DNA from 2 places in the Peribacillus sp. FSL E2-0218 genome. Region 2 is predicted to be linked to the other one. Evidence: a T-box and tRNA genes for the amino acid it is inferred to sense, from the RefSeq annotation. Region 2 holds a T-box; the other holds one or more tRNA genes.
What was found. The T-box of region 2 lies ahead of argS (arginine--tRNA ligase). A T-box ahead of a tRNA ligase gene usually reads a tRNA of that ligase, here a tRNA-Arg.
Positions count from the first base shown of each region.

Region 1 (7,596 bases), 810 kb from region 2:
GAATCGCATGACCGCACAACAAACATGTATATTGCTCCTCATCCTCGATATACCCTTGTTTAAGTTCATCCTGAGATGCACTCCAAAACATTACAGCGTTTTCCAAAATAACAAACACTTCCTCTTTTTGTTTACTATATATTAAACATAATATTAATTAGTTTGAAATATGTCAATGTTTTTTCCTTGCGATCGCCTCTGGAAAGCTATGTGCCTGCAGTGCAATGAAACGGTCAATGTCCAATACATCAAACCAGCAGGCAATCGGGATTCAACTTTAGTCTTCATGCAATGCGGAGTGAACGGATAAATTACAATTCCCAAGTCTGTAGATGTAGGCAAATGGAAACTCCATCTTCTTTTTCACGCAAAGTGGCAAGAAACGGTCAAGTATCAAAACCCAAAAAAACCTGTAGACAAACTCCACTATCATTCGAGTTTGTCTACAGGTTGGAGCATATGAAACATTAAAGGAAAAGCTAATCCGTTAAAGCTCTTAACGAATTAGCTAGGCACAAACTTCAGTATTCCCTCCAGATAAATTCCTTGCTCCTTGCGTGTGCATTCCCTCAGCTTGATTCTACCTTCGTTCTCTAACTCCTTGGCTAATTGGGCCACTTTAGTTCCATCTTCGGCTATCTCGACTGAAAAGAAATTACCCCGAGTGGAAGTTTGAATGAACTTGAACAAACGATCTTTATTCATTTAAACAACTCCTTATCCATAACAAGTTCGACATAAAAAGCAATCCACCTGCGATATTTTGAAATAAAATACTTCTTACCTGCCTGTGAATATCCGCCGCCCTCGATGGGAAGATTTTAGTTTCAATAAAAAATAAAACATTTTTGTTTTTTTATAAATTACCCGATACAAAAATCAGCATATAGTCCCGTTTATTCACTATTTTTTTCATTATTCATGGATAAACTACAGACTTTTTACTTGTTTTTGTTTGAAATTTATCAGAATATTATATATACTTTAGGTGGTTGCAGCCAAAATAACCTTTAATTGGAAGGAGAATTGCATTGAGAAAAAGCAAATTAGTATTAACAGGGCTTTTATCATTAGGCATTCTAGGGTATGCAGGAACGGAAACACAAGCTCAGGAGGTACGAAGCTTCTCTGGCTATAATGTTACTTATTCTGGAGCTGAAAAATTTGCACCATATTCGTTGAGAAAATCAAACACTAGAGGTGTTGTTAATCTATCAAACGATTCTGGTTCTGCTTGGATTACAGCAACTATGAAAAACTCTGATGGTGTATACAGAGGTGGAACGACTGTCCAAAGAGGAAAGCGGGCCACATTTTCAGCTGTAAATTGCAAAGTAGGGTATAAGTACAAATTAGGGCTAAGAAAAACCAATAATACCGGTGGAGGGAAAGTGACGATAAAAGGTTCTTGGTCTGCAAGTGGCGGTTAAACGTTAATGGAATGTAAAGTGTTGTCCGGGATTTCATTCTTGGGCAACACCCTTTAAATAATTAAAGCTAGTAGAAACAGCGGAGGAAATTCAATGTTACTCAGTAAATTTAAAATCAGAAGCAGATATATGGCGTTAGCATTTTTTTTGTTGTTTGGCGGATTGACCCTTTCCTGGGTGTTTGCTAGTCATTATTTTGAAATCATGACTATGGATTATAACGCACCTGATTTAGCAGGGACTAAAGAAGAAATCAGACAAATTGCTATCGCCTCCATTTCAAATTGGGAAGTATTTGTTGATTCATCGATGTTTCACATCATCAACTTCATTCCCGTTTTATTCATATTACCTACGCTTGGATTATTCACAGAAAAGAGAAGTTTATACGTTCTCGGAAGACATCGGTTTCCATTAATAAAGAAGGCTGTTTATAGAGATGTCATACAATATACATTGTTATCAACGTTTACTGTTGTATCAACCTATTTATTGTATTATTCGATCGGGGCAATCTTTGTTTATCGCAGTCTTGATGATATAGGAGGATTCGCTTCAATTTTACCTCACAATTTTTATAGCAGCCATCCTTACCTCTTCTTTGTTTTCATGGTATGTACAATTTATTTATGTTTAGCATTCGTGTTCAGTTTGTTAGCGTGTGCATTGGTTCTTTTATTAAATCGAGAGTATAAAGTCCTTGTATCGGTATTAATCATCTATTTTTTGTACGGAAAACTAGGTGTTTACACTCAAAGTGTTTGGTTTGACATTTTCGCAAGCTTTACCGCTTTCAACACCATGTATTCCACATTGGAAGCATTTCTACCATTGGTTCTATTATTTATCATTTCGATACTATTACTGGTAGTGGGTGTAAACAAGACAGTTAAAAATCCTGAAAGTTAAAGGTCTAAAAAAGTGGCGATAAAAAACTATCCAATATTATTACTAACCGTTATGATCACTTCCATTTCATTAGCTTTTATTAACTATATCCAAGGCTATCAACATATCATCATCTATATGAATGACTATAATGAATCGTTACCAGCTGAAGCGATCCTTGATCGGATCTTTGTTAATAAAGCCTTTAACCAGATTGAACATATGGAAGGAAATAGCGTTCTCCATTTCATCAGTCCATATACGTTTTATGCAGCGTCGATTTTTTGGGGTTCCATTTCTTTCCTCATGATCAAGAAAGCCTATCATCCATTTGTTTTTTCCCGAATCAACCTGCAACGAGAGGCTTTAAGAATAATCAGGGGTCGATACATCCTTCCTGTAACGTTATTTGTATTTATATACGTCAGTTCCATTTTTACGTTCGTTTTTGTTCATGGTGCACTGGAATTTGAGTATCCAGCTTCAATCATAAGACAATTTTTATTTTTTGGCATCGCAAGCATTCTCATTTCCTTAGGACTTTCATCAATCTTGTTTTACCTCTATTTGAAATTCCAAGAAACGATGGCATTATTGACTGTGTTCATACTCATTTCCGTATTATTCATCATGGATCTGCAACTAAAGACGTTCAGCATTGTATTTATTAGTGGAGATGCTTATTTTGTTGGTGGGATGATTGCCGGAATATGCTTAATGATTCTTTCCCACTTTTTACTACGGAACTTGAAATATAAAATTGCATAGGGGCCTTAATATGATTAAAGTACAGAATATTAACAAGAGCATAAAACATCACACCATTCTAACTAATATTTCCTTATCTATTAATTCAGGTATTTGTGTGGGCTTTGTAGGGCCAAACGGATCAGGCAAAACGATGTTGTTAAAAGCGATTTGTGGATTTACGGCAATTAATGATGGCGAGATTTGGGTGGAAGGCAAACGAATCCTTTTCAGTAAGAAATATATTGACAATGCCGGCATCATCATTGAACAGCCCCCATTCATAAACTACTTAACTGGCATGGAGAATTTGTCCATCTTAGCAAATATACAAAAAAAGATTACAAAAGAAGATATCGTTCAAACCTTAAAAAAGGTGGGTCTAGCTCAGGCAAAAGACAAAAAAGTGAAGGAATATTCCTTGGGCATGAAACAACGTTTAAGGATAGCACAAGCCATTATGGAGAACCCGAATATATTAGTTTTGGATGAACCTTTCAATGGATTGGATAAGAAATCCGTTATTGAGATCCAAGAGCTGTTATTGGATTACAAGAAGAACGGAGTCACGATTCTACTAACAAGCCATGATGATAGGCAAATAAATTATCTTTGTGACATAGTCTATGAATTGAATGGGGGCGAGCTCGTTGAATAAAAAATATGCTTGTCTTATCTTGGGCATACTCTTACTAACAGCATGCTCTCCATATGGAATTACTGGAAATCCAGAAGATGCTAGTGATACCGAATCCACTCCTGAAGAAATAACTGCCATGGAAAATCCTCCAACTTTTTCAATAACAGTGGAGGAATTTGAAAAAGAGATAGTAAACAATGATAATCAAAGGCTCCTGATCAAAACAGAGTCAGGTTTCAATACAAAAGATAATAAGATCCAGCTTACTTATGATTTAACAGATGAAAAGAAAAAACTAGCCGACCTTTTTTTATTCGTTGAGGAATCTAAAGAAGACTTCCCCACTATTGAAAAGAAATTTACGGCTGTTTTAGAAGTGATTTTTCAATCTTTGGACGTATCCTATGATATAAGCGAATTAAAAGCTAATTTAAAAGGAAATGATTTCCTCGGTATGGATACGGACGATGTTTCCGTATCGATAACAAATAATAGTACAAATATTCAATTGGCTATCATTCCGAAATAGCGACATGTACGCCTGAAAGGGCTTAAGCTTATTTTGCGTCAACTGCACTATTATTTATGGTGAAAAATGCATATAATATTTCCGACCCGGAACTTTTCTAAAGACATTTCTAAACAAATAAAAAATCACCCTGGAATGTTGACCAACCAACATTCCAGGGTGATTTTTCTAGTTAGTGTCCCAGGAGAGATTCGAACTCCCGACCGACGCCTTAGAAGGGCGTTGCTCTATCCAGCTGAGCTACTGAGACATGATGCTGTCCCTTATCAGCCAAACAACAGGCATATCAAAGGGTTACAAGAATTAAAACTTTCACTGTAAGACTACACTATAAATAGTAGGGTTTAGAACAATTCCCTAACAAAGTTCTATTACCATGTATCAGAATACCCTAAAGCTTTAAAGTTTTCAAGTACTTATGTATAATATGTTTGCTTTATTTATCACATACACATTTCATAAAATACTAGTTACTAATTCCGATAGCTCCAGAAGACTATGGGGCATGAAAAGCGTAGCACTTTAAGTCTTTCAAGAGCCTAAATAGGCATGATTTTAGCTCGCAGTTTCCTCCACGCATCGGTTGTGCAGTTTCTTATCGTTTAAAGAATGATTTAGAGAAAGAAAACGAGTGGTTTTGTACTTTCTTACGCAGGCGAACATTTATAGACGGAGACACCCTCTCAAAAATTATTGTAAGGACTTAACTAAAAGTTCTATCAGAAGCAGGGGGAAAGGTACATATACATATTCCTTAAGATTATCAGCAACTTCCCCTACTGTTCTATTATCTCCTAATACCCATATCGGAGGAGACAGATGAGGGTGAGGCTGGCATTTCTCTTAATAAGCAAGGAGCACACATTGCGCTGAGCTGCTACAATTCAGTATCTTGACTTGGCAGGAAGGGATATTGCATTGCATGAACGAAAAAAAATATGCTCCCACAGCGTTATAACCTGTGTTAGCATACCTTTTCTGTTAGTGTCCCAGGAGAGATTCGAACTCCCGACCGACGCCTTAGAAGGGCGTTGCTCTATCCAGCTGAGCTACTGAGACGTTTATGATATAAGTTGCGGTAAAACTTATGTATTACCTTAACTGTTCCCTTAGGACACTTCTTATTATAGTAGGATATCAAAAGAAAGTCAACGCTTTTTCTAAAAAAGTTTTTTCCTTTTTTAAAAATCCAGGAAGCGGGGAAAAACGCTTCCTGTTCATTATACATGAAGTCATTCGAATTGATAAGTATTTCTTAGTTCATCAACTATTTTTCCTTCAAGGTCATAATAGGTGATTTCAAGTTGGTCTTTTTCGAGTTCCAAAATGGCATAGGTCTTCTCAATTCTCCCCCGCGGCTGACGGATGCTTCCAGGGTTGATGAACAGCTTGCCGTCGATCATTTCAGAACCTGCAGCGTGGGAATGGCCAAAGCAAATGATATCAGCTCCCATTTCTTCGCTTTTGTAAGCTACGTTCATCAACGTCATCTTGATGTTGTAAAGATGCCCATGAGTAAGGAAGAATCGTTTGCCCGCAATGTTCTCCACAACGTCATTCGGGTAGGCGGCATCATAGTCGCAGTTGCCGCGAACGGCGAGGAAATCCTTCATGAGGGGGTCTTTTCGTTCCAATTCGGAGTCCCCACAATGAATCATGGCCGCGACTTCATGTTTATGACGGTCGGTTATCATGCCAATTTCCTGCGTTAGTCCATGACTGTCACTCATGATAAGGACTTTCATCGTCACATTCCCTCCTCCCTCTTTAGAAATAGATCAAGTTTTTCATCCAAAGCCTTCAAGGCATGGGCCCGGTGGCTGATTTGGTTTTTTTGCTCTTTCGTCAATTCTGCACTTGTTTTGCCTTTTTCTTTAACAAAAAAGATAGGATCATACCCAAATCCATTCTCTCCAGAAGGTTGGTCCGTTATGACACCCTCCATCGTTCCTGATACCGTAATCGTTTCCTGGTTCGGTGAGGCTAGTGCCAAGGCGCAATAAAATCTCGCGGTCCTTTCCGCTTCAGGTACGCCTTCCAGTTCGCTGAGGACTTTTTGCGTGTTCGCTTCGTCACTTTTCGCTTCACCGGCATAGCGCGCTGAATATACACCCGGCCTGCCATCCAGTGCATCTACGATCAATCCTGAATCATCCGCAATGACAAAATGGCCCAACTGCCGGGCAATGGCCTCCGCTTTCAGGATTGCATTGGCTTCAAACGTTGTACCCGTTTCCTCCACGTCCGGTGCACCCGGTACATCGAGGAGCGTCTTGACTTCATATCCTTTAGCAGCGAACAAGCTTTCGAATTCCTTGGCTTTCCCTCTATTCTTCGTTGCAATGATTACTGTCTTCATCCTTCATCTCACCTTTTTTCGTTTTTTGATCTTCGAATAATGTAATAAGCCCTTTTTGGGGTACGGAAATCATTTGCTGTAACTTGTTATATGTAATTGTCGCTCTTACCCAGTGCCTTGTGATTCAACTGACCTTCCCATTCATATCAACAAGAGCTGGTGAATCTACCAGGTAATTTTAGTCTAACACAATTCGTGCTTCTTCTAAAATCCCGACACTTGTAGCCGCCAGATGATTGCCCACGTTATATTTCCATGGTTCGTCTTGTAATCGTCCCCCATTGATTGATTGGTTGCTTTCTGGAACACGGATGAAGCGGATACCTCCTGTTATTGGCACGTCTGCCTCCTCCTAAATCCCCCAAAAATAAGAGGCAGCGGTAGGCTGCCTCGATGTGCTCCATCTCTCGTATACAAAATCGTTTTTTTAAAAACTACCAGTATTGACCTTTTCGGGACGGACCACAGGCTCTGATATTTTCTTTCCTTCTTCATTCAAAATATCGGCGCTGCCCTTCACTTGTACTTCAACACTTTCGATGCCTTTTTGTTCCGTTAACGAAAGGACCAAGGCATCGAGAACTTCTTTTGAAACTTTTTTCTCTTTGAAGCTGCCCAGGATATTTTCGTTGAAATTGAGGCTGACCTTGCCATCCGCCATTTTAGGCTGATCAAGTAAGGCTACATCAGTCATGAAGCCTGTTTGTAAATTCGAACCCGAAGGACTCTTCGTCAATTCCTGAACCGCAGCTGTAACATCATCAGATACCGTTTCACTGATCCGGCGCGTTACCGGTACATAATACGTATATTCCTCGTCACCGCCGACATAATAAACGGTTAATGCTTTCGTATTCGAAATGTCGACTGCGTCACTTGTATCGATATTGATTCCTGAAGATCTGGATATATTCTCATCGATCGGTGTGCCATTGACAGGCATTTCGGAAATATCCTCGCCATTAATCCTCATTTTAATTTTATCGACGGAGTCAAATTGTGT
Region 1 is NZ_CP150304.1:3,572,859-3,580,454, forward strand. It holds gene MHI53_RS17175 (DUF2087 domain-containing protein) at 1-106, opposite strand, end outside; gene MHI53_RS17180 (hypothetical protein) at 505-705, opposite strand; gene MHI53_RS17185 (hypothetical protein) at 1,032-1,430, shown strand; gene MHI53_RS17190 (hypothetical protein) at 1,524-2,339, shown strand; gene MHI53_RS17195 (hypothetical protein) at 2,352-3,086, shown strand; gene MHI53_RS17200 (ATP-binding cassette domain-containing protein) at 3,097-3,723, shown strand; gene MHI53_RS17205 (hypothetical protein) at 3,716-4,234, shown strand; tRNA gene MHI53_RS17210 (tRNA-Arg) at 4,411-4,484, opposite strand; tRNA gene MHI53_RS17215 (tRNA-Arg) at 5,220-5,293, opposite strand; gene MHI53_RS17220 (metallophosphoesterase) at 5,467-5,979, opposite strand; gene MHI53_RS17225 (XTP/dITP diphosphatase) at 5,982-6,593, opposite strand; gene MHI53_RS17230 (hypothetical protein) at 6,772-6,933, opposite strand; gene MHI53_RS17235 (GerMN domain-containing protein) at 7,021-7,596, opposite strand, start outside.
Region 1: it encodes a tRNA-Arg, which carries the amino acid that the T-box ahead of argS (arginine--tRNA ligase) is inferred to sense. The anticodon was not compared.

Region 2 (7,596 bases):
CATGACTGGAACAGGGTTGTCAAAGATGTTCGATGTCCAGAATAATCAATTCACGGTCGTGTATTGCAAGCAGTGCGGTTATTCGGAGTTTTATAATAAGCAATCATCGGCAGGCAGTAATTTGCTCGATTTATTCTTCGGATGATCACGGTAAGCAGAGAATCTCCTTTTAACCGAAAGGAGATTTTTCATTGTTCATGTTTGTTGGTTTAAGAAAAAAGGCAAGCTGGACCTTTAATACAATTTACGTGAATAGGCAGTCGTTTGGTCGACTCTACCCCGGGATAGCCGTTGTAAATGTGGGCCAATATCATCACTCGTGACGGAATGCCCGAGAAATGATAGCATAAGCTAAAACGAATAGGTTAGGAGAGAGTACATGAATAGAATGGCCGTTCTTCAGCTGTCGGTGGCGATGGCGATCTTTGGTTCCGTCGGTTTCTTTTCGGAACGGACGGGACTTCCAGCATTGGAATTGGTTTTTGTTCGCTGTATCTGTGCTGCGGTATTCCTATGTGCGGCCTGGATGGCTACAGGGCATTTCAAACGGGAGAAATGGGATGTCAGAGAGGGAATGTTGATTAGTTTTTGTGCGGTGGCCAACTTGTTAAACTGGATATTCCTCTTTAAATCATTTGAGCTGATTTCGGTGACCATTGCGATTTCGCTCTATCATTTAGCCCCGATCATTGTGCTGATCATCGGCAGCTTCATCTTCAGGGAGAGGCTGTCTTTATTCTCCATCCTGGCCATATCACTATGTTTCATAGGCACATTACTGATCATGGGAACGGATGGTTTTCAATCGTCATCTCCTGAATGGGAAGGAATCATGTATGGCATCATCGCGGCGTTTTTCTATGCGGCAACGATGCTTTTAGGAAAGTCGATTACAAAGACGAGTGTGTATGCGACCACGTTCCTGCAAATGTTCATCGGCTTTTTACTGCTGCTTCCATTTGTTGATTTCCACGCGTACACAACGCTGCATGCTTCGCAATGGTTTTACACGGTACTGACCGGCATCGTCCATACTGGCGTCGTTTATCTTTTGTTTTTCAATAGCATTCGTCATTTGCCTACAAATGTAGTGTCCTTCATGATTTTTGTGGATCCGGCAGTTGCCATCCTATTGGATATCCTGCTTTCGGGATTTGTGCCGAACATGGTTCAAATCTTTGGCATTTCATTGATTTTTCTTGGGATGATCTATTCACTCATGACGACAAGACCGACTGAAAATGAGGTCATGCAGAAAAGGCCCCACACCATGTGAGGCCTTTTTTCTACTTATTCATTGATTAAAGTGATAGACATCCCAAATATCAACCGTTTCCGCTCCGATGTACCAAGCGGCTACCCCGCCTAGTTGGTTTTGTCTGACAAGGTCAAGACGAAGCGTCATCGATTTTTTATCTTCCATCCATATTTGATGTTTTTCACCTTTGGATGTGTATTCGACGTAATTTTGTGAGGTGTTTTTATCCCATACTTTTTTAAGTTTATGAGCCGAAACGATACGGTTGACCTCAGCCATGTTGCGGTCATGGCTTGTCACTTTACCGGTCGATAAATCGGTTACCCATTCCCGCGTATAAAATGGCACCGCCAGGATGATTTTATGGGCAGGCACGTCCTTCATTAAAAGCCTGGTTCCTTCTTTGATCCAAGGCAAGGAGGAAACCGACCCAGCCACTGGACTTCCGCCCCAATGTTCGTCATACCCCATGATGATGATATAGTCCGCGATTTTGCCAAGTTCCTTCCTATCGAGGCTTTTTGACCAAAACGGATCTTCGTTTTCCCGGGTGACATCCACGGATATCGTGATTCCATGAGGTTTTAGCGCTTTTTTCAATTCGCTTATGAAAAGGACAAAGTCTTTCTTATTTTTGGGATCGATGTTTTCAAAATCGACATTGATTCCATCACTGTTCGTTTTAACTAGTGAATCGCGCAAAGCTGTAACCAGTTTCTGGCGTTTTTTTTCATTGCCCAGTACAGAACCAGTTAAAGCGGGATCGAATTTATTGCCAATCAGCTGCCACACTTTTTTTCCTTGTTTATGAGCGGTTTGGACGTATTTTGTATCGACAGAAGCGGAAACGAAATGACCGGTATCCGTCAGTGTATAGGAACGTGGAGATACTACATTCAAGTTGGGCTGTTTAAGCTGCTGGGTGTAGTTTTCCTGCGATCCATTATGTTTCCAGCCCATGACGATACGCTTTTGCGCCTTTTTAGGAAAGAGAGATTTCTTGATCCAGCCTTTTTTACCGTCAAGCAATTGAACCTGGTAGTAATAATCGGGAAGCTTCAATTTTTGCCCGACGTTAAGTGAAGTCTTCCGCAAATTATTCAATTTTGTCAAATCGCTCACGGCTACCTCGTATTTATTCGAGATTTTCCACAATGTATCACCTGATACAACGGTATGTATCTTATATTTTTGAGGAATCTTCAGCTTTTGGCCAACGATGATATCGGAAGAACCTAATTTGTTTTCTTTTTGTATATCACCGATCGAAACACCATATTGATTGGCTACCTTCCATAATGTGTTTCCGGCTATGACTGTATGCACAATAGGCTTTGCCGAATCCCCGGTGACAGTCGAAATGACGGGAAAACGTTCGCCCTTTTTCAAGGTCTTGCGTATAGTGGAACCGAGTGCAGGAGAGCTGTAAACCTTTGTATTATCCGCTTTAACCGAGCCTACGTACAAGGTATTGCTTGCTGCCTTGCCGCTTTCTGGAAAGAAACAAATACAAAGAAGGCTTAACATAATAAGACATCCAACGTGTTTTTTCACTATTATTCTATTCTCCTTAAATGTTGATCATTTTAACTTCACTAGTTTACTATGGAGAATCACGACAACATAGAGGTACATTGTGGAAGAAATGAGGGAAGTCTTCGATACAGTGACCAATTCGAAGATAAAACGCTGAACTCGTCGATAAAAGCGCCAAACTTGCAGATAAAACGCTGAACTCGTCGATAAAAGCGCCAAACTTGCAGAAAAAATGCTGAATCCGTTGATAAAGGCACCAAACTTGCGGATGAAATGAAGATTTCGTAGATGATAAAGGATAAAAACGAAGTTGGGGTTTCTACCATTTTTCATATTCTAGTGATGCGCAGTTGGGAAATTTTTGTATATGACATATGTCACCTGCTCGTCATGACACCTGGTACTAATAATGTCATGATCATTTCCTTATAATAAGGTTACGACATATAAAGGGAAGTGCAATTGATTAATGACTATACAAAATACGAAAAATTTGAGAAAACAAATTGCTCCTTTTGAACAATCAACGACAAAGGAAAGTATCTGGCAGATCATCAATACGATCGGACCGTTTCTTATTTTATGGTACCTTGCTTATATGAGCCTTTCCGTATCATATTGGTTAACTTTGATCCCAGCCATACTGGCTGCGGGCTTCCTGACACGAATCTTCATCATTTTTCATGATTGTACACATCATTCCTTTTTTAAAAATCGCCGTGCAAATAGAATAGTCGGGACATGTATGGGTGTTTTGACTTTATTCCCTTTTGATCAATGGGGTCATGAGCATTCGGTTCATCACGCTACAAGCGGCAACTTGGATAAGCGGGGGACAGGCGATATCTGGACCCTTACGGTGGATGAATATTTGGCAGCGCCGCTTAAGCTTCGTTTTGCCTATCGTTTTTATCGCAATCCATTGGTCATGTTTGGTTTGGGTCCGATTTATGTATTCCTTCTTAAGAATAGGTTCAACCGTAAAGGTGCTAGAAAGAAGGAAAAAATGAATACGTATTTGACGAATGCATTGATCGCCGTTCTAGTAGTATTGCTTTGCCTGGCCGTAGGCTGGCAGTCGTTCCTTCTGGTACAAGGTACCATCTTCATGATTTCTGGTTCAGTGGGCATTTGGCTGTTTTACGTCCAGCACACATTCGAGGACTCTTATTTTGAAGAAAATGAGGAGTGGGAATATGTATTGGCAGCAGTGGAAGGAAGTTCTTTTTATAAGCTTCCGAAATTGATGCAGTTCCTTACAGGCAATATCGGCTACCATCATGTGCATCATTTGAGTCCAAGGGTTCCTAACTATAAATTGGAAATGGCTCACAATAATACGGAGCCTTTGGAGAACGTCCCGACGATCACGCTTGCGACAAGCTTGCAGTCGCTCCGTTTCCGCTTATGGGATGAAGAAAACAAGAATTTTGTTAGCTTTAAGGACATAAAATATATAACGAAAAAAAGTGTGCCTGTTCAAGTGAAATCTGAACTATGACACCAATGTGATTTCGGACTCCCTTCATAATCCTTGGATTTGGGGGAGTCTTTGTTGGTTATTCGATCAAGGAGGGAACGTAAAGTGATTCGAATCGTGATTGCAGAGTATCAGGAAATGCTTTTAGAAGCGATTAGTTCTCTACTCGATCTTGAAGAAGATATCGAAATCGTCGGCCAGGCCAGCAATGGGGAGGAAGCGATTGCCCTTGTGCACCAATTGCATCCGGATGTCTGCATCATGGATATGGAGATGCCGGTCATGAGCGGACTGGAGGCAGCGGAAGCTTTACAGGCATGTGCATGCAAGGTGATTATTTTAACGACGTTTCGACGGGATGGTCATTTTCAACGAGCGCTCAAGGCGAAGGTAAGTGGTTATTTATTGAAGGATAACCCGAGTGACGAGTTAGCCTGCTCGATCCGCCGTATCATGGATGGCATGAGACTGTACTCCCCAGAGCTCACGGATGTGGCTGCTTGCCATGCTGACGGTCAAGCTGAATCAGGGTCTGCGATTTTGCAGCCTAACGCAATCGGGGCGGTAAGGAATTATTTGTCCACAATCAAGGATAAAATGAAGGCACCGACCGGTTGAGGTGTTGACACGTTTTTTAAAATTGTGTAATATGGATAAAATCATAATATTGAAAATTCGATGATGAAGAGAGTAGTTCATTTGAAATGGCAAGCGAGTCAGGGATGGTGGGAGCCTGATGCAGGACGAATGGATGAAGCGCACTTTGGAGAAATTTCTTGAAACGTTAGTAGGGAATATCGGGGAGTCACCCCGTTAACAATGGAAAGTGGTCACAATTTGTGGCAACTAGAGTGGTACCACGGGAATCCATGCTCTCGTCTCTTATTAAGAGACGGGGGCTTTTTTGTTTAGGAGGGAAAATGACGATGAATCAACCAATTGCTGCCTTACTTTCAACTGCATTAAACCATGAATTGACCGCAAGTGAAATTGAAAAATTAATCGAAAAGCCTAAAATGAGCGAGTTAGGGGATATTGCTTTTCCATGCTTTACGCTTGCTAAGAAGCTGAGAAAGTCCCCACAGTCGATCGCTTCGGAAGTGGCTGGGAAGTTAAGCGATGGAATGATCCAGGAAGTGAATGCAGTGTCGGGGTATGTCAATATCTTCGTCAATCAGCAATGGGTGACGGAAAATGTACTTCAAGCAGTATTACGTGAAAAGGAACAGTATGGTTCGATGAAGCCTGCTAAGGAAAATGTCGTGATCGATTATTCCTCGCCGAATATTGCCAAACCGTTTTCGATGGGGCATTTGCGCTCGACGGTGATCGGAAACGCATTGGCTAACATAGCTGAAAAGAATGGCTACCATGTTGTGCGAATCAATCATTTGGGAGATTGGGGCACGCAATTCGGCAAATTGATTGTGGCTTATAAGCTCTGGGGAGACAAAGCGGCTATCGAAGCGTCCCCGATCCAGGAATTACTGAAGATTTATGTGAAGTTTCATGATGTTGCAGAAACGGAGGATTCGCTGAATGAGCAAGCACGCGCCAGCTTCAAGGCGCTTGAAGAGGGTGATGAAGAGTCGCTTGCCCTCTGGAAATGGTTCAGGGATGCTTCACTTCAGGAGTTCGCTGCGATTTATGAGTTATTGGGCATTCATTTTGATTCCTTTGCGGGCGAAGCCTTTTACAATGACAAAATGGATGCGGTCGTCGGGGAGCTGAAGGAAAAAGGCTTGCTTGCCCAATCGGAGGGAGCATTTGTCGTCGAGTTGGAGGATATGCCTCCTTGTTTGATTACGAAAACGGACGGGGCGACGCTTTATGCCACACGTGATTTAGCCGCAGCACTGTATCGCAAAAAACAGTATGATGCCAAGAAAACCTTTTATGTCGTCGGAAATGAACAATCCTTGCATTTTAAACAGCTCTTCAAGGTGATCGGGAAGATGGGATATGATTGGTCTAGGGACTTACAGCATGTCGCGTTTGGCATGATGCTGAAGGACGGCAAGAAAATGTCGACACGTAAAGGGAAGGTCGTGCTGCTTGCAGATGTGTTGGCTGAGGCGATCGAAACGGCGAAGCGCAATATTGAAGAAAAAAACCAAGCGCTGGAACAGAAGGAGCTGGTTGCGAAGCAGGTTGGTGTCGGAGCGGTGATTTTTAATGATTTAAAGAATCATCGCATGAATGATATCGACTTTTCATTGGAGCAAATGATGAATTTCGAGGGCGAAACCGGTCCGTATGTGCAATACACCCATGCCAGAATTTCATCATTGCTGGAAAAGGGGCAATTTACAGAGCAGGCCATCGAGTTTGAGGCATTGGGCGAATATGCTTGGCCCGTGATCCAGCTGCTTGAGCAGTTCCCGAGCATTGTCCAAAAATCCTTTGAACAAGCCGATCCATCACAAATTGCCAAATTCAGCTTGCAGTTGGCACGCGCATTCAATAAGTATTATGCACATACGAAGGTACTGGTCGATGATGAGTGGAAGCAAATGAAGCTCTCATTCGCCTATTGCGTGGCCGCCGTCTTGAAGGATGCGTTGCGATTGTTGGGAATATCAGCGCCGAATCAAATGTAAGGCATGACCTTGAAAGGAGCCGTTTTGTGTTCGAAATGGCTCCATATTTCCTTCGATGATTTAGTTAAGACGAAAAGTATCTGGCTGGGAATATCCTTCTTTCTCCCAAGTGATAGTCAATGGTTTTAAGGTTGTAACAATGCCTGCCTCATCTCGACCTTGCCGCCAAACTTTTGTTTAACATGTCCAATCCATCCACCGACTGCGTAATCAGGATTTTCTTATCATTCGCTTTCCACATACCATTATCTGCTGTGCCCCAAATTGCAATACTGGAATAATGCAGATACCTACGATCTCAACACCCAAGCAGATGCCTGTCACAAGCAACCATTAAACTTACAATATTAAACATATTGGTAAATATATTTTAATATAGAAAATTGAATAAATTAAAGAAAAAAATGTTTTGTGTTTGAAAAATATGGATTGACATTCATTGCCAATGTGATACTATTTATAAAAATGGAACCGGTTCCAAAAATTCGCGAATGGATGAATGCAATGAATAAACGAGAAAGTTCAAAAGTGACGATTTACGATGTCGCTAGGGAAGCCGGGGTATCGAAGACATCGGTCTCCCGTTACTTAGGCGGCAGGTATGATGAACTATCCGACAAGACCCGCAAGAAAATCGAGCTGGCGATCAGCCAAATGGAGTACCGCCCGAACACCATGGCAAGAGGGCTGAAAAGCAATAAGAGTTATTTGATTGGCATCAT
Region 2 is NZ_CP150304.1:4,377,992-4,385,587, reverse strand. It holds gene MHI53_RS21130 (zinc ribbon domain-containing protein) at 1-145, shown strand, start outside; gene MHI53_RS21125 (DMT family transporter) at 380-1,276, shown strand; gene MHI53_RS21120 (LysM peptidoglycan-binding domain-containing protein) at 1,295-2,785, opposite strand; gene MHI53_RS21115 (fatty acid desaturase) at 3,264-4,295, shown strand; gene MHI53_RS21110 (response regulator transcription factor) at 4,380-4,892, shown strand; T-box leader at 4,944-5,160, shown strand; gene argS (arginine--tRNA ligase) at 5,201-6,874, shown strand; gene MHI53_RS21100 (LacI family DNA-binding transcriptional regulator) at 7,379-7,596, shown strand, end outside.